DNA from 4 places in the Lysinibacillus parviboronicapiens genome. Region 1 is predicted to be linked to each of the others. Evidence: riboswitches for the same ligand, from Rfam matches in the RefSeq annotation. Region 1 holds a riboswitch; each other region holds the start of a gene.
The links. Region 1 has a riboswitch for S-adenosylmethionine ahead of C9J31_RS02520 (MetQ/NlpA family ABC transporter substrate-binding protein). Riboswitches for the same ligand answer to the same signal wherever they lie in the genome.
Positions count from the first base shown of each region.

Region 1 (5,572 bases):
AAAAACTACAGCAACTGCCCACACAATTTTTCGCGGCACTTGTGCAGAAAGTCAACTCGGCTCTTGCAGAAGGACGAGATGTTATTAATCTTGGACAAGGCAATCCCGATCAGCCCACACCTCCACACATTATTAAAGCCTTACAACAAGCAGCCGAAAATCCACAACATCATAAATACTCTCCATTTCGTGGTATCGCAGAATTGCGTCAAGCTGCGGCTGATTTTTACAAACGAGAATATAATGTCGACATTGACCCTAATACGGAAGTAGCCATTCTAGGTGGTACCAAAATTGGTCTTGTTGAACTACCACTGGCTGTTTTAAATCCTGGTGATTATATGCTACTACCTGACCCAGGCTATCCTGACTATTTATCAGGCGTTGTACTAGGTGATGTAAATTTTGATGTCATGCCGCTTTTTGCAGAAAACGCCTTCTTGCCTGATTATAAGGCTTTGTCAGACGAAGTAAAAGCCCGTGCCAAGTTACTTTACTTAAACTATCCGAATAACCCTACTGGTGGTACAGCGACACTAGAGTTTTTTGAAGAAACTGCTCGCTTTGCTAAAGAACATAATATTATCGTATCACATGATTTTGCCTATGGCGCCATTGGCTTTGATGGCAATAAACCTGTTAGCTTCTTACAAGCAGCAGGCGCAAAAGATGTCGGCATTGAAATGTATACATTATCTAAGACGTTTAATATGGCCGGCTGGCGTATTGGATTTGCCGTTGGCAACGCTAAAATTATTGAAGCGATTAATGTTATTCAGGATCATCTATTTTGTAGCCAATTCCCTGCTGTTCAACAAGCAGCAGCTATAGCACTTACTTCCTCACAGGAGTGTGCAATAGAGCTTAGGGCAACCTATGAACGCCGTCGCAATGTTCTCGTGGAGGAAGCACAACGAATCGGCTGGCAGGTAACAGCACCAAAAGGTTCGTTCTTTGCGTGGCTACCTGTCCCAGTAGGATATACAAGTGAGCAATTTGCCGAGCTATTACTCGACAAGGCTGATATTGCTGTCGCAGCTGGCAATGGCTTCGGTAAGTATGGTGAAGGCTATGTCCGCGTTGGCTTACTTGTCAGCGAAGAACGTTTACGTGAAGTCGTAATAAGAATTGAGAAATTAAATTTATTTAAATAGACCAACAGACTGTCCAATCAACGTGCGGACAGTTTTTTGTTATTTATTTATTTTTCGAGGGCTGTCTAATCCTTCTTCTAGCGGATAAAATTGAACATGCGCTGTTTCTTCATCGAAACGTCTAAAATGCTGTACGCCCCGTACCTCCGCTAAAACAATATCCGCGGTAATGACTGGATTGCCACCTTTTATAAAATGGCCACCAGACACACCTCCCCATTGATCACTCATCGAGCCATGGAAATGTGTTTCATATACATCATCACGCTTGCAGACAACGCCCGAACCTTGTATAAATTCTAGCGGCCCTGCCTTTTCAATGATTTCACTAAAGCTTACGTTAATTTTTGATGTCTCATCTGGCACTAAATAAACAAAGCTACTTTTTTGAAAACTACCGATACAGCTAACAATTGTTGCTGACGCAATTGCATTCTCTTTACATACAGCCTCAATTCCCTCGACAATATCTGTTCCCATTAAGATGCGTGCACTAATAACTCTACCAAATGACCCTACTCCATAATTAACCCTTACAGACATAAAAAAACCCCTTTCCCTGAATAATTATATTCACATATCACTAGCAGAGACTTCATGCCCAGCACTATCGTCTTCACGGGCAATTTCTATCATCAAAAAACCCTATTGAATATAATTTAATTTTATAAAATATTTAAAATATTTATTGACTTAATATAACCTATAAATTATATTAGTTCTATCGGATTTACAAAAATACTATAAATCTCTTATCAAGAGTAGCTGAGGGACTGGCCCTATGAAGCTCGGCAACCCCCCTTTTTGGGAAGGTGCTAAATCCTGCAAACGATTATTCGTTTGAAAGATAAGAGAGGACTTCTTTTCATGAGCCTCTCTTAAGTTTGTAAGAGAGTTTTTTTTATTTTCAAAAACCGATAAAACAACTTTGGAGGTAATTTTTCATGAAAAAGAAAAGCAAATTTTTAGTAGGTTTAGCAAGTCTCACATTAGCAGTGGCATTAGCTGGTTGCGGTAGTAAAGACGACAGCAAAGGTGCTGGTGAGGCTATTAACGAAAATAAAATCGTAGTTGGTGTAACATCTGGTCCACACGAACAAATTGCAGAGGTTGCTGCCAAAGTAGCACAAGAAAATGGCTTAGAGGTTGAACTAAAATCTTTCTCTGATTACGTTTTACCGAATACGGCATTAGCACAAGGTGATTTAGATGCCAACAGCTATCAACATGAACCGTTTCTAGATACCTTTAATAAAGACCATGATACAGATTTAGTACCTGTTGGAAAAACAATTTTAAATCCAATGGGGGTATACTCTGAAAAATATAAATCATTAGATCAAATTCCTGACGGTGCAACATTTGGTTTGCCAAATGATCCGACAAACGGTGCCCGTGCCCTATTCGTCCTGCAAGAAGCAGGCTATATCAAATTGAAAGAAGGCACTGGTTTGACAGCGTCCATTCACGATGTGGAAGAAAACAAAAAGAACTTAAAATTTATTGAACTAGAGGCTGCACAAATTCCAAAGCAATTAAGTGAAGTAGATGTAGCGGCTATTAACACAAACTTCGCACTAGAAGCTGGCATTAATCCTAAAGCAGATTCCATTCTTTTAGAATCTACTGACTCTCCATATGTAAACTACATTGTTGTGCGTGCTGAAAACAAAGAAGACCCAACGATTAAAAAATTCGTTGATGCTTATCAATCGGACGAAGTACGAAAATTTATTGAGGAAGAATTCGATGGTTCTGTAATTCCAAGCTGGTAATACAACACGACAAAAGTTACCGTCTAAACGGTAACTTTTTCCTTTAGGAAGGAGAAATAGCATATGATTCAATTACAAAATATATCAAAAGAATTCAAAACAAAAACAGGTACTGTCAAAGCAGTTGATGGCATTAATCTTCATGTGAAAAAAGGTGAAATTCATGGAGTTATTGGCTATAGTGGTGCCGGAAAAAGTACACTTATTCGATGCGTGAATTTATTAGAACGTCCAACAGCAGGTAAAGTATTCATTAATAACGTAGATATTACAACTCTGTCATTAAATGAGCTTCGCCACACACGCCAAAAGATTGGCATGATCTTCCAACATTTTAATCTCTTAAAAACGGCAACGGTCTATAACAATATTGCCGTACCGTTAAAGTTGCTTGGTTATAGCGATACGGAAGTAAAAAATCGTGTTGCTAAGTACGCTGAAATTGTTGGTCTGACAGAGAAATTAGATAGCTATCCAAGTCAATTATCAGGTGGTCAAAAACAACGTGTCGCGATTGCTCGCGCGCTTGCACAAGAGCCAGAAATTTTACTAAGTGACGAAGCAACGAGTGCACTTGATCCTGAAACAACTGATGCTATTTTGGAGCTATTACTTAAAATCAACCGTGAGCTTGGCATTACGATTTTGCTAATTACGCATGAAATGAATGTTATACAAAAGATTTGCGATGACGTTTCTGTTCTTGAGGCTGGTAAAGTCGTAGAGTTTGGCTCTGCTATTGCGCTTTTTGCAAGACCCCAACATCCAACGACTCGAAAATTTTTAAATACTATTTCACAACGTAATTTATCCCCTACGCTAATCAAACAGTTAAATGTTTCAGGCAGTGTCATTCGTTTAACTTTTTTAGGCGAAAGTACTGGAAAACCTTTACTTGCCGAAGTAAGCAAAATTTATGATGTACAGCCAAACATTTTAACAGCCAATATTATTGAATTAAAAAATGGCATTGTCGGTAATATCGTTGTCCATTTAAACGGTGAAGTACATATCGTACAAAAAGCACTTACGTTTTTCACAGAAAACGGCGTAACCATTGAGGAATTGGGAGGCGAACTACATGGATAGCATTCAAAACTTCTTTACAGATTGGTCACACATTATTGGAAAATCTATGATTGAAACCTTCCAAATGGTCAGTATTTCTTTATTGTTCTCCATTTTAATCGGGATTCCTTTAGGGCTTTTAATCGTTTTAACACGCCCTGGACAATCCTTTGAAAATAAATTTTTGTATCAACTTGTCAATTTACTCATTAATATCGTCCGTTCTGTACCATTCATCATTTTACTATTCTTCATCCTTCCATTTACGAAGATAATCGTAGGGACAACGATTGGCGTAAAAGGTGTCATTGTACCACTTGTCATCTATACTGCCCCTTATATTTCTCGTTTAATGGAAACAGCGCTTTTAGAAGTGGACGCTGGTGTGGTGGAAGCTTATACAGCAATGGGTATTAAACGTCGTCATATTATTTGGCATGTATTACTACGAGAAGCACGTCCATCTATTATTTTAGGCTTAACTATCGCAACAGTCGGTCTTATCGGGGCAACTGCAATGGCGGGTATGGTTGGAGCTGGTGGTTTAGGTGACTTAGCATATCGTTACGGTCACTTGCGCTATGAAGTAGATGTGATGTATGCAACTGTCTTTATTTTAATTATTCTTGTCCAAAGCATTCAATCTCTTGGTAACCGCTTTGCTGCAAAACTAAAAAAAGACTAATAGGAGGATTCGCATGACAACTGAAATATATGTAGAGAGAGATGGCTATATTGCTACATTAGTGTTAAATCGTCCTGATAAACGTAATTCCTTGTCGAAAGCGATGTTCCAGGCCATTGTAGATAACCTAGAAATTTTACGTGAAGATTCTTCTGTAAAAGTATTAATCGTGCGCGGAGTAAATGACATTGCCTTTTGCTCTGGCGCTGATATTAGTGAATTTTTAGATATTCGTTATGCGGCTGAACATGCGAAAGCCTACAACGACTTAGCTTTGAAAGCCATTGATATACTTTATAAATTTCCCCAGCCTACAATTGCGATGATACAAGGCTTAGCTATTGGAGGCGGCTTAGAGCTAGCCAATGCTTGTGATTTCAGACTAGCAACGCCAAAAAGTAAACTTGGTATTACAGCTGCGAATATTGGTATTATCTATAACCTTGAAAGTACAAAACGACTGATAAATATTGTTGGTGTTGCAAAAGCAAAAGAGATTTTATATACAGCGAATATCTTTACAGCTGAAGAAGGAAAAAACATTGGCTTAATTACAGCATTACATGAACCAGTTCAAATTGAAGAAGCAACATTACAGTTTGCCAAACTTTTATTAAGTAAATCATCTGTTGCCAATGCGGGCATTAAAAAAATTATTCAAGCAATTGTAGATGGCGAGACCGAAGAAAGCGAAGAACTGGCGCAAATGATTCTTGATTCATTTAGCTCTGATGACTACAACGAGGGTATTCAAGCATTTCTAAATAAACGAAAGCCCACTTTCAATAAATAAGGAGGTAATAATGATGACAAACACAACAAATGGCGATTTACTATTAAAAAACATAAACGCGCAAGCTCCCTTTCCTATTTCTTTTGCTGATCTAGAG
Region 1 covers NZ_CP073713.1:505,332-510,903, reverse strand. Annotated here, with positions in the region: gene C9J31_RS02530 (pyridoxal phosphate-dependent aminotransferase) at 1-1,154, shown strand, start outside; gene C9J31_RS02525 (PPC domain-containing DNA-binding protein) at 1,194-1,697, opposite strand; SAM riboswitch class I at 1,904-2,008, shown strand; gene C9J31_RS02520 (MetQ/NlpA family ABC transporter substrate-binding protein) at 2,099-2,929, shown strand; gene C9J31_RS02515 (methionine ABC transporter ATP-binding protein) at 2,993-4,018, shown strand; gene C9J31_RS02510 (methionine ABC transporter permease) at 4,011-4,682, shown strand; gene C9J31_RS02505 (enoyl-CoA hydratase/isomerase family protein) at 4,696-5,475, shown strand; gene C9J31_RS02500 (alpha-hydroxy acid oxidase) at 5,489-5,572, shown strand, end outside.

Region 2 (5,572 bases), 1.5 Mb from region 1:
AGTGGGCACGGAAGCTTTAGCACAAGAGAAATATCTTGTGAAAAATGCGAAGAAAATTGCTGTGTTAGCTGCTGGTATGGCTGCACAACGCTTCGGTGCAAAACTCGATCAAGAGCAAGAAGTGCTTGTGAATATCGCCAACATTGCTAACCAACTATTTGCAATGGAATCAGTTGTATTACGCACAGAAAAGGCCATTGCACGTGACGGAGTAGACAAAGCACATCAAAAACTTCTCTATACACAAATCTTCTGCCAAGAGGCCTTTGCAGAAATAGAAAAAGAAGCGAAAGATACAATTCTTGCTTCAGCGGATGGAGATGCTGCCCGCATGACATTGTCTGCGTTACGTAAGCTAACGCGTAACAATCCTTATAACCTAATTGCGAAGAAACGTGAAGCTTCTGTTAAACTAATTGAAGCTGAAAAATTCATCGTCTAGAATATCTCATGAACTAGCTACTCGTTATAAGGTAGCTAGTTTTTTGCGTGAAGCGGATAGAATCGCGAAAGTGATGGATAGAACGACAAAAGTGACGGATAGAACTTCTCAAAAGGTTTCATTTTGGTTCATGACAGCTATGATGGTATACTACAGAAAATGACTGTAGAGGAGCCTACATATGACGATTCAATTTATCCATTATCCAAAATGTACGACATGTAAAAAAGCACAAAAATGGTTAACTGACAATGGTGTTTCATTTGAAGAGGTACACATCGTGGAACAACCACCAACAAAGGAACAATTAGAGAGCTTTTGGCAAGCAAGTGGGCAACCATTGAAGAAATTTTTTAATACTTCTGGTATGAAATATCGCGAGCTTGGCTTGAAGGATAGACTTGCTGAAATGTCGGAAGAAGAGCAACTGACACTACTTGCATCAGATGGTATGCTGATTAAACGACCAATCGTTACTGATGGAGAAAAAGTGACATTAGGGTTTAAAGAATCCGAATTTGAGCATGCTTGGAAATAACCGCTTTTATCCTTGTTTTTATGGGAGAAGTATGGCACACTGATAGTGAATATATTACATATTTATGGAGGGGTTTTTTGCATGAGCACACCTAAAGACTTACGATACTCTGAAGAACATGAATGGGTAAAAGTAGAAGATGGTAAAGTACGTATCGGTATTTCACACTTCGCACAATCTGAACTTGGAGATATCGTTTTCGTTGAGCTTCCACAAGTTGGCGACGAAATCAAAACAGATGATCCATTCGGTAGTGTAGAATCAGTAAAAACTGTTTCTGAATTATACGCGCCTATTTCAGGTAAAGTAGTTGAAGTAAATGCTGATTTAGAAGATAGCCCGGAATTCGTAAATGAATCACCATATGAAAAAGCATGGATGATCGTTGTAGAGCCTGCTGACACATCAGAAATTGAAAAACTTATGACAGCAGAACAATACGAAGAAATGATTGCTGAATAATGATAAGCCTGTAACACATGGAAACGTCGGAGATTACCGGCGTTTTTTATTATATAATAGGGTATAGTGGGTTGATGTTTAAATGGGGGTGTCGTGATGTTCGGAGGGAAATGCTTAATCGTGGAAGGCCGTTCGGATAAGCTTCAAATTGAACCTATTTTGAATGAGAATGTACTTATACTGTGTACAAATGGTACAATCGGTGTTCATCAATTAGAAGAGCTTCTCGATCCTTATGAGGGGTGTGAGCTATACACATTTTTTGATGCAGATGCATCAGGTGATAAGCTACGGGCATTAATGGACAGACATTATCCAGAGGCGGAGCATTTACGCACGATGCCAACCTATAAAGAAGTAGAGACGACACCGAGGAAAGTGCTAGCGATGATTTTACTGCGCGCGCATTTCTCCATCCATAATGAATATATTTTGTAAGGTTGCGTGAAAAGATGGAAGAATGGTCAAAAGAGCAGTGGGAAGCGGCGATGCAGTCTGGTGAAAAAACTGCCTTTTATTTATATACACCAATGTGTGGGACGTGTGCAGTCGCATCAAAAATGATGGATATTGTTGAGCAATTGCTGCCACAGTTACAGCTTGGTAAAGCGAATATGAATTTTATGGAGCAAATAGCTTATGATTACCAAATAGAAAGTGTACCATGTTTACTTATAAGTGATGGCGAAAAAGTTACAGAAAAGGTATATGCTTTTCAATCCGTACCATTTTTATACGAATTGTTAAAAAAACCAATTGACTGAACTTTACTAGCATGGTAAAGTATCAACTATATTAATTTTATTTCAGCATAAGTTTTAAATAAAAATAAAATATCGAACTCTTATGAAGAGTGGCGGAGGGAAGTGCCCGATGAAGCCCGGCAACCATCACATTAGTGAAAAGGTGCCAAATCACCCAAAGAAATTTTCTTTGAAAGATGAGAGAACGGTTCAACGTATAAAGTACGTGACCCCTTCAACTTGTCGTGAGTGAAGGGGTTTTCTATATGAGAAAAGGAGTATTCGCTATGATAAAGCTTCAAAATATTACCAAGAAGTACAAAACCGCGAATGGCGAATTAACAGCAGTCAAAGATGTCAATCTATCCATTAATAAAGGTGAGATTTTTGGCATTATCGGCTATAGTGGCGCTGGTAAAAGTACAATGATTCGTTTATTAAACGGTTTAGAAAAGCCAACATCCGGTACGGTGACGGTGAACAACCAAGAATTTTCATCGATTAAAGGGCAAAAGCTCCGAAACGCTAGACAAAAGGTAAGTATGATTTTTCAACATTTCAATTTACTTTGGTCTCGAACAGTTGCGGAAAATATTGCTTTTCCTTTAGAAATTGCAGGTGTACCTAAAGCGCAACGAGAGGCGCGCGTGAATGAATTGATTGTCCTTGTTGGTTTAGAGGGACGTGATACAGCGTACCCATCGCAACTTTCAGGTGGACAAAAGCAGCGCGTTGGGATTGCGCGTGCGCTCGCGAATAATCCAGAAGTATTGTTATGTGATGAAGCAACATCCGCACTGGATCCGGAGACAACAGATGCCATTCTTGATTTACTTGTAGACATTAATGAAAGATTAGGGTTAACGATTGTCTTAATCACACATGAAATGCATGTCATCCGCAAAATTTGTCATCGTGTGGCAGTGATGGAGGCGGGGGAAATTGTAGAACGTGGAGAAGTATTACAAGTTTTCCAAGCACCACAAGCAGCTATCACGAAAAAGTTTGTTTCTCAAATTACAGATACGAAAGAAACGCAGGAAACAATGGCACAGCTAAAAGTAAATTATCCAACGGGCCAACTTGTCAAGCTGGTCTTTGTAGGAGAAAAAACACAGCAGCCAGTTATTTCACATCTAGTGAAGCAGTTTGATGTTGAAATGAGTATTGTACATGGTAACATCTCGCAAACGAAAAATGGCGCATATGGTACACTCATTGTCCAAATTGATGGTTCAGCGAACAATGTGACTGCTGCATTAAGTTATTTAAATACAGTGGAAGTACAAACGGAGGTGATTACAGATGCTAACTAGTCTCTTTCCGAATGTCGACTGGGAAAAAATGTGGGAAGCCACATATGAAACACTATATATGACTTCTATCTCAACGGTTGTAACCTTTATTCTTGGGTTAGCCATTGGCATCATCCTATTCCTAACAAGTCCTAACCAACTTTGGGCTAATAAATTGGTTAACTTTTTAACAGGGTCGGTCGTTAATATTTTCCGCTCCATTCCATTTATCGTGCTAATCATTTTATTAATCCCATTCACGAAATTTTTACTTGGGACAATCCGTGGGGCAGATGCAGCATTACCGGCACTAATCATAGGTGCCGCACCGTTCTATGCACGAATGGTATTAATCGCTTTACGTGAAATTGATAGAGGCGTTATTGAGGCGGCTCGTTCAATGGGGGCAAAAACTTCAACAATTATTTGGAAAGTTTTAATTCCTGAATCCTTACCTGCACTTATTTCAGGCCTTACAGTAACTGCGGTTGCACTTGTCGGCTATACAGCAATGGCAGGAATTATTGGTGCTGGTGGTCTCGGAAACTTAGCCTTTTTAGACGGTTTCCAACGTAATCGTCAGGACGTAACATTAATGGCAACGATTTTAATTTTAGTTGTAGTATTTATCATTCAATGGATTGGCGACATGATTACAGCCAAAACAGACAAACGTTAAGGTTATTCCGGTTTCATACCGCTAACATATTTTTAACAAGATAAAAGGGAGTGTAAACAAATGAAGAAATTTTTAGCAGGTTTATTCTTATCAGTCCTTGTACTAGCTCTAGCAGCTTGTGGCGCTGATAAAAAAGAAGATGCAGGTTCAACAACTGGAGATAAAGCAGACGATAAAGAAAATACAACAGTAACTATTGGTGCTTCAAATACACCACATGCAGTCATCTTAGAAAAAGCAAAACCAATTTTAGCCGAACAAGGTATTGATCTAAAAATTGAACCATACCAAGATTACGTCCTACCTAACCAAGATTTAGAATCTGGTGATCTTGATGCAAATTTTTTCCAACATATTCCTTACTTAGATTTACAAATTAAAGATAATGGGTATGATTTCGTCAATGCTGGCGGTGTCCACATAGAACCAATCGGAATCTATTCTAAAAAATACAAGACTCTTGAGGATCTTCCAGAAGGAGCAACAATCTTACTTTCTAACTCTGTTTCAGACCACGGTCGTATGCTTTCATTATTAGAAGCTAAAGGCTTAATTAAATTAAAAGAGGGTATCGACAAAACAGCAGCTGAAATCAAAGACGTCGCAGAAAATCCTAAAAACTTTAAATTCGATGCAAATACTGCACCAGAAATGCTAGTGCAAATGTTCGAAAACGAAGAAGGCGATGCTGTTCTTATCAACTCGAACTTCGCAATTGATAACGGTTTAAACCCAATGGAAGATGCTATCTCTCTGGAAGATAAAGAATCACCATATGTAAACATTATCACTGTGCGTGCTGGCGATGAAACAAAACAAGAAATTAAAAAATTATTAGAAGTATTAACGTCTAAAGAAATCCAAGACTTCATCCTTGAAGAATGGAAAGGCGCAGTTGTACCAGTTAAGTAATTAACTTTGCTAAATAAGGGTATGTAAGTGATAAACTTGCATATCCTTTTTGTTTTTGTGAATAAAAACGATTGTGTTTATCTTTGTGTTGTAGTTCATTTATCAGAAAATATACATATTTGCTTTTTGAAATCTTATTCTAGTTTTTATATCAAATATATAATATATTTTAGTATAATGAATGTGCGTTATTATAAATTATGTATAGTAATATCTTTATTACTATAGTTATAATGTAAAATATCGGATTTAATTGCATAAAACGAAACAACGACAACGATAAATTCTTAGTGAATACTGAGGTGATAATAAATGAATAAAATAATCATTGCAGAAGATATCATGCAGGAACATGAAGTAAAGAGATATTTTGAAATTTGGCGTGAAAGTGTCATTCGTTCACACCTTACAATTACAGCCGTTTTTTTAAAATTAGCAAATTTTACACCAAGCACTGAGGTAGAGCGGTGCAATATAAATGTGCAAATTTCTAATTTTTTA
Region 2 covers NZ_CP073713.1:3,875,641-3,881,212, reverse strand. Annotated here, with positions in the region: gene C9J31_RS18860 (acyl-CoA dehydrogenase family protein) at 1-442, shown strand, start outside; gene C9J31_RS18855 (arsenate reductase family protein) at 624-980, shown strand; gene gcvH (glycine cleavage system protein GcvH) at 1,062-1,442, shown strand; gene C9J31_RS18845 (toprim domain-containing protein) at 1,539-1,880, shown strand; gene C9J31_RS18840 (thioredoxin family protein) at 1,895-2,206, shown strand; SAM riboswitch class I at 2,284-2,389, shown strand; gene C9J31_RS18835 (methionine ABC transporter ATP-binding protein) at 2,473-3,501, shown strand; gene C9J31_RS18830 (methionine ABC transporter permease) at 3,491-4,159, shown strand; gene C9J31_RS18825 (MetQ/NlpA family ABC transporter substrate-binding protein) at 4,220-5,071, shown strand; gene C9J31_RS18820 (response regulator) at 5,384-5,572, shown strand, end outside.
Region 2: linked by a shared signal. The riboswitch ahead of C9J31_RS18835 (methionine ABC transporter ATP-binding protein) and the one ahead of C9J31_RS02520 (MetQ/NlpA family ABC transporter substrate-binding protein) in region 1 are both predicted to bind S-adenosylmethionine.

Region 3 (5,572 bases), 1.4 Mb from region 1:
GGATATGTTGCAAAAGACTGTAGAAATGCTCGTGGATGCTGAATTGGCGTTCCCTCCCGGTGAACAGTATAACTATGGAACCGTAAATTATGACGTATTGGGTTTGGTTATTGAGATTGTGTCGCGACAAAGTTATGAAGACTTTATGAGGGAACAGGTATTTCAGCCGTTAGGTCTTCACCAGACGTATGTTTATAAAGAAGATGCTCAAGCCACTGGACAGTTGGCACAGGGCTACCGTTCTTCCTTTTTTATGACAACTCCATTTAAAGCTCCGGATTATGCTGGGAATAAACCCGCAGGCTACATCATTTCTAATACAAAAGATATGGCGCGTTGGATGGGCATACAGATGGGTATCGTGCAGGACATACCCGAAATATTTCACACGGTTATCGAAAAATCACATAGGGGTGATATGTCTGTTTCGGCTGTCAACGATATGTATTATGCGGCAGGCTGGTCGGTAAACGCCGACCAAACAATTATAGAACATACTGGGGGCAACCCAAATTTCAGAACCGAAGTAGCCATACTGCTAAATGAACGAACAGCCGTCTGCTTGCTGAGCAACGGTGCAAATACCAATATAAACCTGGTACTAAAAGTTAAAGATATATTAGACGGCAATCTAACTCAGTCATATGAAATAAGTGGCACACAGCTTATGGATATCATTTTGTCGTCTATCACAATTATTCTTTGCCTATTGGCCGTTTTGCTATTTCTCTTAGGATTACGCAGAAGGAAAACGAATGAGCGGCAGCCAATGACAAAAAAGAGAATAATCGTAACAGTTATTTTCCTGATCGCTACGATTGCCCTGGGTATACTGTGCTGTGCTTTCGATTGGTCAACGATACTTATTTGGCAAACATATAGTGTTCTTACAGCCTTGATTTCGACAGCATTATTAACAGCAAGCATTACATGGTTTGTATACACTCACCGATAAAAACCTCGCTCCCAAAATAAGCATAATGTTAAGTAATTAAATTTCAATTTATCGGTATGCTTAATTTGAAAAACATAAGACACTTCGGTGTCTTTTTTAATATCATCGACAATTTTCCCAGTCAAACCTAATTACTATTGCTTCCACTAATCTGCTCCGTTCGTGGAAAAAGATTTTTTAAACAACTATATTATTTTTTAAATGACTTTATTGTAAATTAAACAACTTTATTATTTCTGCACACCTAGACTGAAGTATCTATATAAATCGGTTGATTTCCGCTATGAGGCAGTTCGCTGTTCGAGGGCATGGTTGCAGTCTCCTTGTCGCTATGCTTCTGTGCGGCCTTCAGCTCCCGCTATTCTTCGCAGGAAGCTTTGCTCTGTGGCGAAAGGCAAATGCCGTCTGCTATACTCGCCGCCTGTGCTCAGTTACATCATTTAGAAATGCTGACAATTGACCAAATGGTGCAAAATAAAAAAACATCCTTTCGCTTATGTAACTTTAAGTGTACGGATGTTTTTTTACAAAATGAACCATTTTACTTAATTTCTTAGTATTCATGTAGGTTTTATAATATTTATATTGACAATAGGTTTTCAGAATTATAGAATTATTTCCAAGAAACGTAATACTCTTATCAAGAGAGGTGGAGGGAACTGGCCCAATAAAGCCTCGGCAACCGACTAAAACGGTGCCAAATCCAGCAGAGTTTTCTGAGAGATAAGGGGGTCCATCGAATCATCATGATGCGTTGACCTCTTTTGTACGAAAAAAGTATGAAAAAGAAGGGGTGTATCCAATGTCTCAAACAGCTAAGATTGATGACAAGAAATTACAAGTGATTGCCGATGCAATTGAAAATCTACAATTTGGCGAAGTGCAGATTACCATTCAAGATGGTGTCATTGTGCAAATTAATCGACTTGAGAAGCAAAGATTTCCACAGAAAAAATAAAGAATAAACACAGCTGACTAGAAATCTGGAGGCCACATTATAGGCAGGGATCATCCCTCGGCTTATAGGTGGTCTTTTTTATGTCACATGAACGGTCAGGTGATCGAACAACTCACAAATGCATGGCGGATGAAAACACACGCATTGAAGTTTTATTTTATGGGTGCCAGTTGAAAAGGAGCGAGCACGTTGAAATTAAGATATATCATGAATATAGGCGTACTAAGTAGTATATCCATAGTACTGATGCTATTTAATTTTCCATTACCACCATTTCCAAATTTCCTGCAGGTAGATTTTAGTGATGTGCCCGCCTTATTAGCAGCAATGACGATGGGACCAGTTGCGGGAATTTTAGTAGAACTTTTAAAAAATATGCTGGATTGGTTATTATCAGGAAGCACAACGGGGGTACCAGTCGGGCATATTGCCAATTTTACGACAGGTGTGTTATTTATCATCCCAGTGACTTTTTTCTATTCAAAACTACAGCGTATCAAGGGGTTAATCGTTGGTTTGGTAGCAGGTACAATTGTGATGGCAGTTGGTATGAGCTTACTGAATTATGTGCTGTTCCTACCGATGTACACCTTGTTTTTAGGGATGGAGCCAGTGAAGGGGGACGCCTTAAAAGATATGATTGTTTTAGGGATTTTACCATTCAATCTAGTGAAAGGTGTCATTGTCATGATTGTGACTATGTTAGTATGCCGAAATATTGGTACTTGGATGTCTCATCAACGCACAAAATATAATTGAAGAAAGGGCATCCTTCGAAAAGGGTGCCCTTATTTCTGTTGATTTCACATGAACGGTTAGCTGATTGCTTCCATTACCATCAGTGGGACGAAGAAAGTTCCCACAGATTAAAGTTTCATTTTACATCGACTAGGTTTGTTTCAGTAAGAGCTTCGAATAACTTTTGAGAATCTTCACGATTGAGGTGGACATATTGATAGTCACCTTCTACAACTTCTAATGTGTCTTTGTTTGGACTTAGCCACACGGAGTAGAGAATGGCCTTGGCTTGGATGTTAGAATCGACGAATTGAAAAACGAATTGATAGTCAGCCTCTCTGGCCATATCAACTTTCATCTGTTCCCATTTCGCGCTATGCAGTATGTCTTTAACTGCTTTCACCTTTTTCCTTTTGGTAATTTCCTTCAAGTCCTCATATATACCCGTATCATTATGCTTTTGCACGATAATTTTTTGTTTTTCCATACCGGCGCAACTGGCAGTCATGAAGATCACCAAAACAAGAACGAGCATTTTTTTAATATGGCACATCGTTATTATCACATTCCTTTCTCTGTGTGATATAAATTGCAGCAGATTAAAGCAAATTAAAAGATCGGTCAATAGATGTTGCTATCCTGTTCCTACAGTACACTAATTTGGCATAAGCGTGTTTAGTTCTGTAAGAAATATCCCCATAAGATAGAATTCTCGCTGTGTAAGAAACTTCCTTCTATAGGCATAAAAGGAGCTACCTCAACGTGTAAATTTGAGGCAACTCCTGTTGGTTTATAAACTAAAGTGGCATATACGTTTGTTTTCTGCACGAATGCGAATCATTTGCGTAATATGATTAGTAAAATCACTTATTGTGCTTAGCATTTTACTATCGGAAAGAAATGATTGAATTGGGTCAGAACTACTCGTAAAAACTTGCAGGGATTTGACCTAAATGTCGACGATGATAGAGCAGTGGTTCTTTCTGTGCATTATCAATGGCTAAAACATGCCCAATGAATATCGTATGGTCGCCCGCATCAACTTGCTTGAAAGTTTCACATTGTAATGTGGATAATGTATCATGTAAAATCGGTAAACCGTGCGCGGAAGTAGACCAGATTGTTTGGGCAAAGCGGTCAGCAATTTTACTAGAAAACAATGTACATAAATGCGCTTGGTCACTCGCTAACATATTGACAGCGAATTTCTTGGTTGCTTGAAAATGTGAATGTAGCTGTGATTTTTTATCGAGTGACCATAAGATTAGCAGTGGGTCAATTGAAACAGATGCAAAGGAATTGACGGTTAAGCCAATCGGTTCGTTCGCGTCATTATATGCAGTAACAACTGTGACGCCTGTGGGGTAATTGCCTAAAGCTTGCTTAAATGCTGTTACGTTGTCAGTCATTTCAATCACCTCTTGTTATTTTATGATAAAAACACGCTGGTCCACCGGCACTATTTCTTTGTCGCGTGGTGCGGCAGTAGGCCCACCAAATGGCAGTTGGGCAATGAGCTGCCAGCTTGCTTTTATATGCCAAGCTGTACGCAATTCTTCCGATAATTCAGGGTAATAGTGTTGTAAGCTAGCACCATATCCCTCATGTTCAAGTGCAGTCCAAATAACATATTGAAGCATACCTGCACCTTGATGTGACCAAATAGGGAATTGGTCTTTTAATTTCGGGAATTTCTCTTGGTAACTGTCAATTACCTCATAATCTTCGAAAAATAAGACAGTACCATAGCCTTCCACAAAACCTTGAAAGCAAGCAGTTGTCGATTCAATACGCTCTAGCGTTGCATGTGCAAGCGCATTTTTTAACGCAAGCTGCCAAAATGTTTCATGCTGATCGTTCAGTAGCACGACGATTCGTCCTGTTTGTGAATTAAATGCCGATGGGGCATTTTTTACCGCTAATTCAATTACTTCTTGTAAACGTTCATCTGAAATGGGAGAAGTTTTCGATAAGCCAAAAATGGAACGTCTACCTTGAATGGCTTCGTAAAATGCAGTTGTCATAATGAGAAAAACTCCTTAACTATTCGAAAATTCTTAATATTATTTTAAACCAATAAAACTAACAGGTAAAGTATATAATTAAACAATGAAAAGGGGGAATTATCATGACTTTATATTTCGACCATTTAGTACATCAAGTTCAGTCACCTGAGAATATAAAGGATTTCTTAAATAAGCGCAATATCCACACTGTGAATGGTGGTCAGCACACCATGTGGGGAACGTATAATACGCTTAGTTATTTTGGCTTAACATATATCGAGCAAATTGCAGTTTATGAGCGAGCGCTATTTGAGGAAGCGGCGAATCTACCTTATACATTACATCATACGTTTAAGGGTGACAATGAGCGCTCCGGGTTTTCACGCATTGCTTTACGTACCACAAATATTGATGAAGAGGCGGCTCGTCTACGTGCGTTGGGACTTGAAGTTTACGGACCGGATGCTTGTAGTCGAACACGGCCAGATGGCTCGGTTGTGAAATGGAAGCTATTGCACTTTGGTGAGCCCGGGCAAGCCATTGATTTTCCATTTTTCATCGAATGGGCAGATGGGGATGACGAGCGTTTGGCGCAATTAGAGGCAAGTGGTGCCATCAACATGAAACAGTCTATTACGATGGAGTCTGTGCAATTTTTTGTACAAGATGCGCAGGCTACCGTACAACGTTGGCAGGAAGTATTACAATTATCTGAGCCAGACAGACAACCACCGTGTATCTCCTTACAGTTGCCAAATATGCGCTTAGATTTTTTTGAGGAAGAAGCGGCAACAAAAATGATGCTGGGTCGGAAAAGTGAAGGTCCGTTTGGGGTAACGCTAAAAGATACCGAACGTACGAAGGAAACATTAATCTTCCCAGCCGCATTTTATTGGATTAACCCCTAAGTTGGAT
Region 3 covers NZ_CP073713.1:1,897,194-1,902,765, forward strand. Annotated here, with positions in the region: gene C9J31_RS08945 (serine hydrolase domain-containing protein) at 1-955, shown strand, start outside; SAM riboswitch class I at 1,590-1,685, shown strand; gene C9J31_RS08950 (YezD family protein) at 1,758-1,913, shown strand; gene C9J31_RS08955 (ECF transporter S component) at 2,103-2,672, shown strand; gene C9J31_RS08960 (YhfM domain-containing protein) at 2,788-3,138, opposite strand; gene C9J31_RS08965 (flavin reductase family protein) at 3,572-4,060, opposite strand; gene C9J31_RS08970 (nitroreductase family protein) at 4,076-4,675, opposite strand; gene C9J31_RS08975 (VOC family protein) at 4,780-5,565, shown strand.
Region 3: linked by a shared signal. The riboswitch ahead of C9J31_RS08950 (YezD family protein) and the one ahead of C9J31_RS02520 (MetQ/NlpA family ABC transporter substrate-binding protein) in region 1 are both predicted to bind S-adenosylmethionine.

Region 4 (5,572 bases), 1.6 Mb from region 1:
CACTGAAGCTGCTTGCACAATACCTTGTTTAGCAGGATGTGAAACTTCTGCGGCAGCAGCTGGATGCGCTCCAGTTCCCTGACCAGCTTCATTTGAATAAATACCGCGCTTAACGCCCCAAGCAATGGCTGAGCCAATAATACCACCAAAGACTTCCTGAGCACCAAAAGCACTTGAGAAAATTAATGCAAATACAGTAGGCACTTCCGAGATATTCATAGCAATAATAATGATTGCCATAATAATATAAGCTAACGCCATAAATGGTACAATTACTTGTGCAGCATTTGCAATCGATTTAACCCCACCGATAATAATTGCACCTAACAACACAACAATAATAAGTCCAGTAATCCACGTTTCTATGCCAAATGCATTTTCAACAGCACCTGCAATCGCATTTGATTGCACACCTGGCATTAATATTAACATTGCGATTAATGCAGCAATCGCAAAAATAATGGCAAACCATTTTTGACCCATTCCTTTTTCAATATAAAAGGCCGGCCCTCCACGATATTCCGTTTCTTTCTCTTCTTTATAAATCTGTGCCAATGTCGACTCAACATATGCAGTGGCAGCACCGATGAAAGCAATCGCCCACATCCAAAATACTGCTCCAGGTCCCCCCATCCCGATTGCTGTAGCAGTACCAGCAATATTACCTGTACCTACACGACCTGATAATGCAATTGACATTGCCTGGAAAGATGATATCCCTTTATCAGACTTTTCACCTTTAAACATTAAGACAAACATGTCTTTAATGTGTCGAACTTGTAGGAACCGCGTTATAATTGAGAAAAATAGTCCGATTAATAAAATACCATAAATAAACCAAGGTCCCCATAGAATATCATTCAGTTTTCCAACAATAGCTTCCATTATATCCCCCCAATTTTTGAATGTCCTTTCATTTAGACATTATAGTATTACACTTTTCAGAAAATTACAACATTATTTTCATGTAACTACAGTCTAAAGAAACATTACTTCTATGGAGGGCAATCATCTATTCAATTATATAACCAATCCGGCGGAGAGCATTATTAATGAAATCACGTATATACACAAATATCTCTTCACGCTCTACCTCATGAAATAGATTATGATAGCATTTCGCCCATTCTTTAAATTGAAATTCGGTGAATTCCTGTTGATGTAGCCAATTACGCGTCTGTCTCGTTTCCGTAATGCCGTCCTTTTCTCCAGTCATAACAAGCATCGGCATATTGGGAAATTCCGCCTTGGTCATAATGACTAAATTACGCATCATATATTGTAATTCACGATACCATTTTACTGATACGACTGATTTGAACGGAAATTCATCCTTCATTTCATTTCTACCTTCCACATTACGTGTCAATTTTTCAAATGTAATATCATGTGTCATTTTGACATTAGCCGTTAAAGCACTTAGGCTTGTTAAAGCATTTGACATTTTGCCAGGCAATAATTTTAAATGCAGCCAAGGTGATGTTAAAACAATGCCTGCACATTCATATTTTCTTTTGTGCACCGTATGTAATACTAATGTTGCACCTAAGCCATGTCCTATTAAAAATACGGGCAAATCATATGAAAAGGCATTTTCAATTAGATTCCTTGTATATTTATTATATTCTTTAAAGTCTTCATCATGGACACGCGAAAGTTTTGCCTTGGCGCCATGATTTGGTAAATCCCCCATGACTACGTGGAAGCCTTCCATTCTAAGTTTTTCTATAAGCCATGCGTACCAGCGGTGATTTTCATAAGCACCATGAAGTATAGCTATTACAGCTTTCGCATGTCCATCAGCTTCCCATTTCCACATTCACATAGTCCTCCTAAAAAATAGTTACATATTAATTATAACTAAATATCTTGCACATTTTAATTTTATATTTCCAATAAGTTGCGTATTTGATACGATAATACTACATCAAAGAAAGAAAAGAGGCGATTTCTATGATCTATCCTTTTAAAGATAAAACACCAACAATCGATCCATCTGTTTTTATTGCCGACTATGCGACCGTTACTGGCGACGTTACGATAGGTGCTGAAACGACAATATGGTTTAATACTGTAATTCGAGGCGATGTATCTCCTACAATTATTGGTAAACGTGTAAGTATACAAGATCTTTGTTGCTTACACCAAAGTCCAAAATATCCATTGATTATTGAAGATGAAGTAACAGTTGGGCACCAAGTCACTTTACATAGTTGTACGATTCGAAAAAATGCCTTGATAGGAATGGGCTCAATTATTTTAGATGGAGCAGAAATCGGAGAGGGTGCATTCATTGGTGCAGGCAGTCTTGTACCTCCAGGTAAAGTCATTCCTCCTAATAGCTTAGCATTAGGACGTCCGGCAAAAGTTGTCCGTGAATTAAATGCCGAAGATATAAAAGATATGGAACGCATCGTTCGCGAATACGCAGAAAAAGGGCAATATTACAAATCCTTGCAAAAATGATTGCTAATGAAAAAGAAGGGGTCTAAGAAATATTCTTAGTCCCCTTTCTTTTAATTAGAAAGTATATCTTTATGAAAACATAACAATGCTTTTTTGAAAAGCGACTTATAGACTAGCTTTCTCTCTTAATGCATCAGCCTTGTCTGTATTTTCCCAAGGCACGTTTAAATCTGTACGACCAAAGTGACCATAAGCAGCAGTTTGTTTGTAGATTGGGCGACGTAAATCAAGCATTTTAATGATACCTGCTGGACGTAAATCGAATAGTTCGCGCACCCATCTAACGATTTCGTTTTCTTTTACTTTCCCTGTACCAAACGTGTCCACTGCAATAGATACCGGCTGTGCTACACCAATAGCATAGGCCAGCTGTACTTCAACACGATCTGCTAAGCCGGCTGCAACAATGTTTTTCGCTACGTAACGTGCTGCATATGCTGCTGAACGATCGACTTTTGTTGCATCCTTACCAGAAAATGCGCCACCACCATGACGAGCATAACCACCGTATGTATCAACGATGATTTTACGGCCAGTAAGACCTGCATCACCTTTTGGTCCGCCGATTACGAAACGGCCTGTTGGGTTGATGAAATATTTCGTATTTCCATCAAGTAATTCACTCGGAACTACTGGGGCAATTACTAATTCTTTTAAATCTGCTTGAATTTGTTCAAGTGTTGCTTCTTCATCATGCTGTGTTGAAATAACAATTGTATCCACACGAACTGGCACATTATTTTCATCATATTCAATCGTCACTTGTGTTTTACCATCGGGACGTAAATATGCTAATTCACCTGATTTGCGTACTTCTGTTAAACGGCGAGACAATTTATGCGCTAAACTAATTGGTAATGGCATCAGTTCCGGCGTTTCGTTACAAGCATACCCGAACATTAAGCCTTGGTCACCTGCTCCAATCGCTTCGATGTCTGCATCTGTCATAGAGCCTTCACGTGCTTCTAATGCTTGGTCAACACCTAGTGCAATATCTGGTGACTGCTCACCAATCGCCACTAGTACTGCTAAGTTTTCAGCATCAAAACCATATTTTCCACGTGTATAGCCGATTTCAGCGACTGTATCGCGGACAATGCCTTTAATATCTACATAAGTAGAAGTAGTAATCTCTCCTGCTACTAATACTAACCCTGTTGTTACAGTTGTTTCACACGCTACACGTGCATTTGGATCTTCTGCTAAAATTGCATCTAAAATGGCATCCGAAATCTGATCACAAATTTTATCTGGATGTCCTTCTGTTACACTCTCTGATGTAAACAGTCGACGGTTTGTCATTTGGTTTTCCTCCTATTACTCTTACAAATAGTATTTGCGAAATTAATACGGTACTCATTACCCATGTCAAGTTCGCTCCTAAAGGATTGAACTTCAAGCCGTTGCTGCTTTTAACACGAGGATTTAGAAAGATCCGTCATTATAATAAGGAAAGAAGTGCATATACTTACCTTTACATTCATTTTTACAAATAAAAAAATCCTTTTCTCACGTGTACTTTACATGAGGAAAGGAATAATGACTTCGTAACCTTTCACTCTTATCGTTCAAGGGTTGTCCCCTTGCATCAGGTTGGCACCAACGCATGTCGTGAAATAATGCATGCAGGTTGCCGGGTTTCACAGGGCCTGACCCTCCACCAGCTCGGGATAAGAGTATCCGTTCAATTTCTCATCTTACGTAAAAGGTCGAACGTTGTCAATCGTTTTATGTCGTTTTATTGAAAAGTAATAAAATCGCAAAAATAATTTCTGAATTAGTATAGATTATTTAAGCAATTGTGTTATACTATTTTTGAAATTAAGAAATACTCCCTCGAACACAAGGGAATACTATAAAAAAGGATGGTATTTAATCGATGAATTCAGTAGAAATTGCAAACGAACTGAAGGAATTATTAAGCGGCGGGAACATTAACGTTCAACTTTCAGTACCACAATTAGTTGAAAAAGCTACATCTCGTGGTGAAGCAATGTTAACAGTAGATGGCGCAGTGCGTGCAGAAACTGGTAAATACACTGGTCGTTCACCTAAAGATAAATATATGGTAGAAGAAGCAGATACAAAAGATAAAATTGACTGGGGTAAAGTAAATCAACCAATTTCGTCAGAAGTCTTTGACAACTTATATGTAAAAGTTGTGAAGTATTTAAAAGAACGTGACGAATTATTCGTATTCAAAGGATATGCGGGTGCTGACAAAGACTCACAACTAAGCATCCAAGTAATTAATGAGTACGCTTGGCACAACCTTTTCGCTCATCAATTATTTATCCGTCCAACAAAAGAAGAATTAGCTTCGCATGTTGCTGACTTCACAGTCATTTCTGCGCCAAACTTCAAAGCAGATCCTGCAGTTGATGGCACATCTTCTGAAACATTCATCATCGTGTCTCTTGAAAAGAAAATCATCCTTATCGGTGGTACTGAGTATGCTGGTGAAATGAAAAAATCTATTTTTGGTATTATGAACTACTTATTACCAGAACAAAATATCCTGTCAATGCATTGTTCAGCAAACGTTGGTGAAGCAGGCGATGTAGCATTATTCTTCGGATTATCTGGCACTGGTAAAACAACATTATCAGCTGACGCTGACCGCAAATTAATCGGTGACGATGAACATGGTTGGTCTGATAATGGCGTATTCAACATCGAAGGCGGTTGCTATGCAAAAACAATCAACCTTTCTGCTGAAAACGAACCAGAAATCTACAGTGCTATTCGCTTTGGCTCTGTGTTAGAAAACGTAGCAGTTGATCCAGAGACTCGCGTATGTGACTATGATGACGGTTCTTTAACAGAAAATACTCGTGTTGCTTATCCGATCCAATACATCGAAAATATTGTTGATCCTTCTGTTGCAGGTCATCCAAAAACAATCGTCTTCTTAACAGCTGATGCATTTGGCGTATTACCTCCAATCAGTAAATTAACAAAAGAACAAGCAATGTATCACTTCTTAAGTGGTTTCACTTCAAAGCTTGCTGGTACAGAACGTGGTGTAACAGAACCAGAACCAGTATTCTCTACATGCTTCGGTTCTCCATTCCTTCCACTTCCAGCAACTGTGTATGCTGAAATG
Region 4 covers NZ_CP073713.1:3,717,778-3,723,349, forward strand. Annotated here, with positions in the region: gene C9J31_RS17905 (alanine/glycine:cation symporter family protein) at 1-885, opposite strand, end outside; gene C9J31_RS17910 (alpha/beta hydrolase) at 1,013-1,819, opposite strand; gene C9J31_RS17915 (gamma carbonic anhydrase) at 1,954-2,466, shown strand; gene metK (methionine adenosyltransferase) at 2,572-3,768, opposite strand; SAM riboswitch class I at 4,025-4,143, opposite strand; gene pckA (phosphoenolpyruvate carboxykinase (ATP)) at 4,346-5,572, shown strand, end outside.
Region 4: linked by a shared signal. The riboswitch ahead of metK (methionine adenosyltransferase) and the one ahead of C9J31_RS02520 (MetQ/NlpA family ABC transporter substrate-binding protein) in region 1 are both predicted to bind S-adenosylmethionine.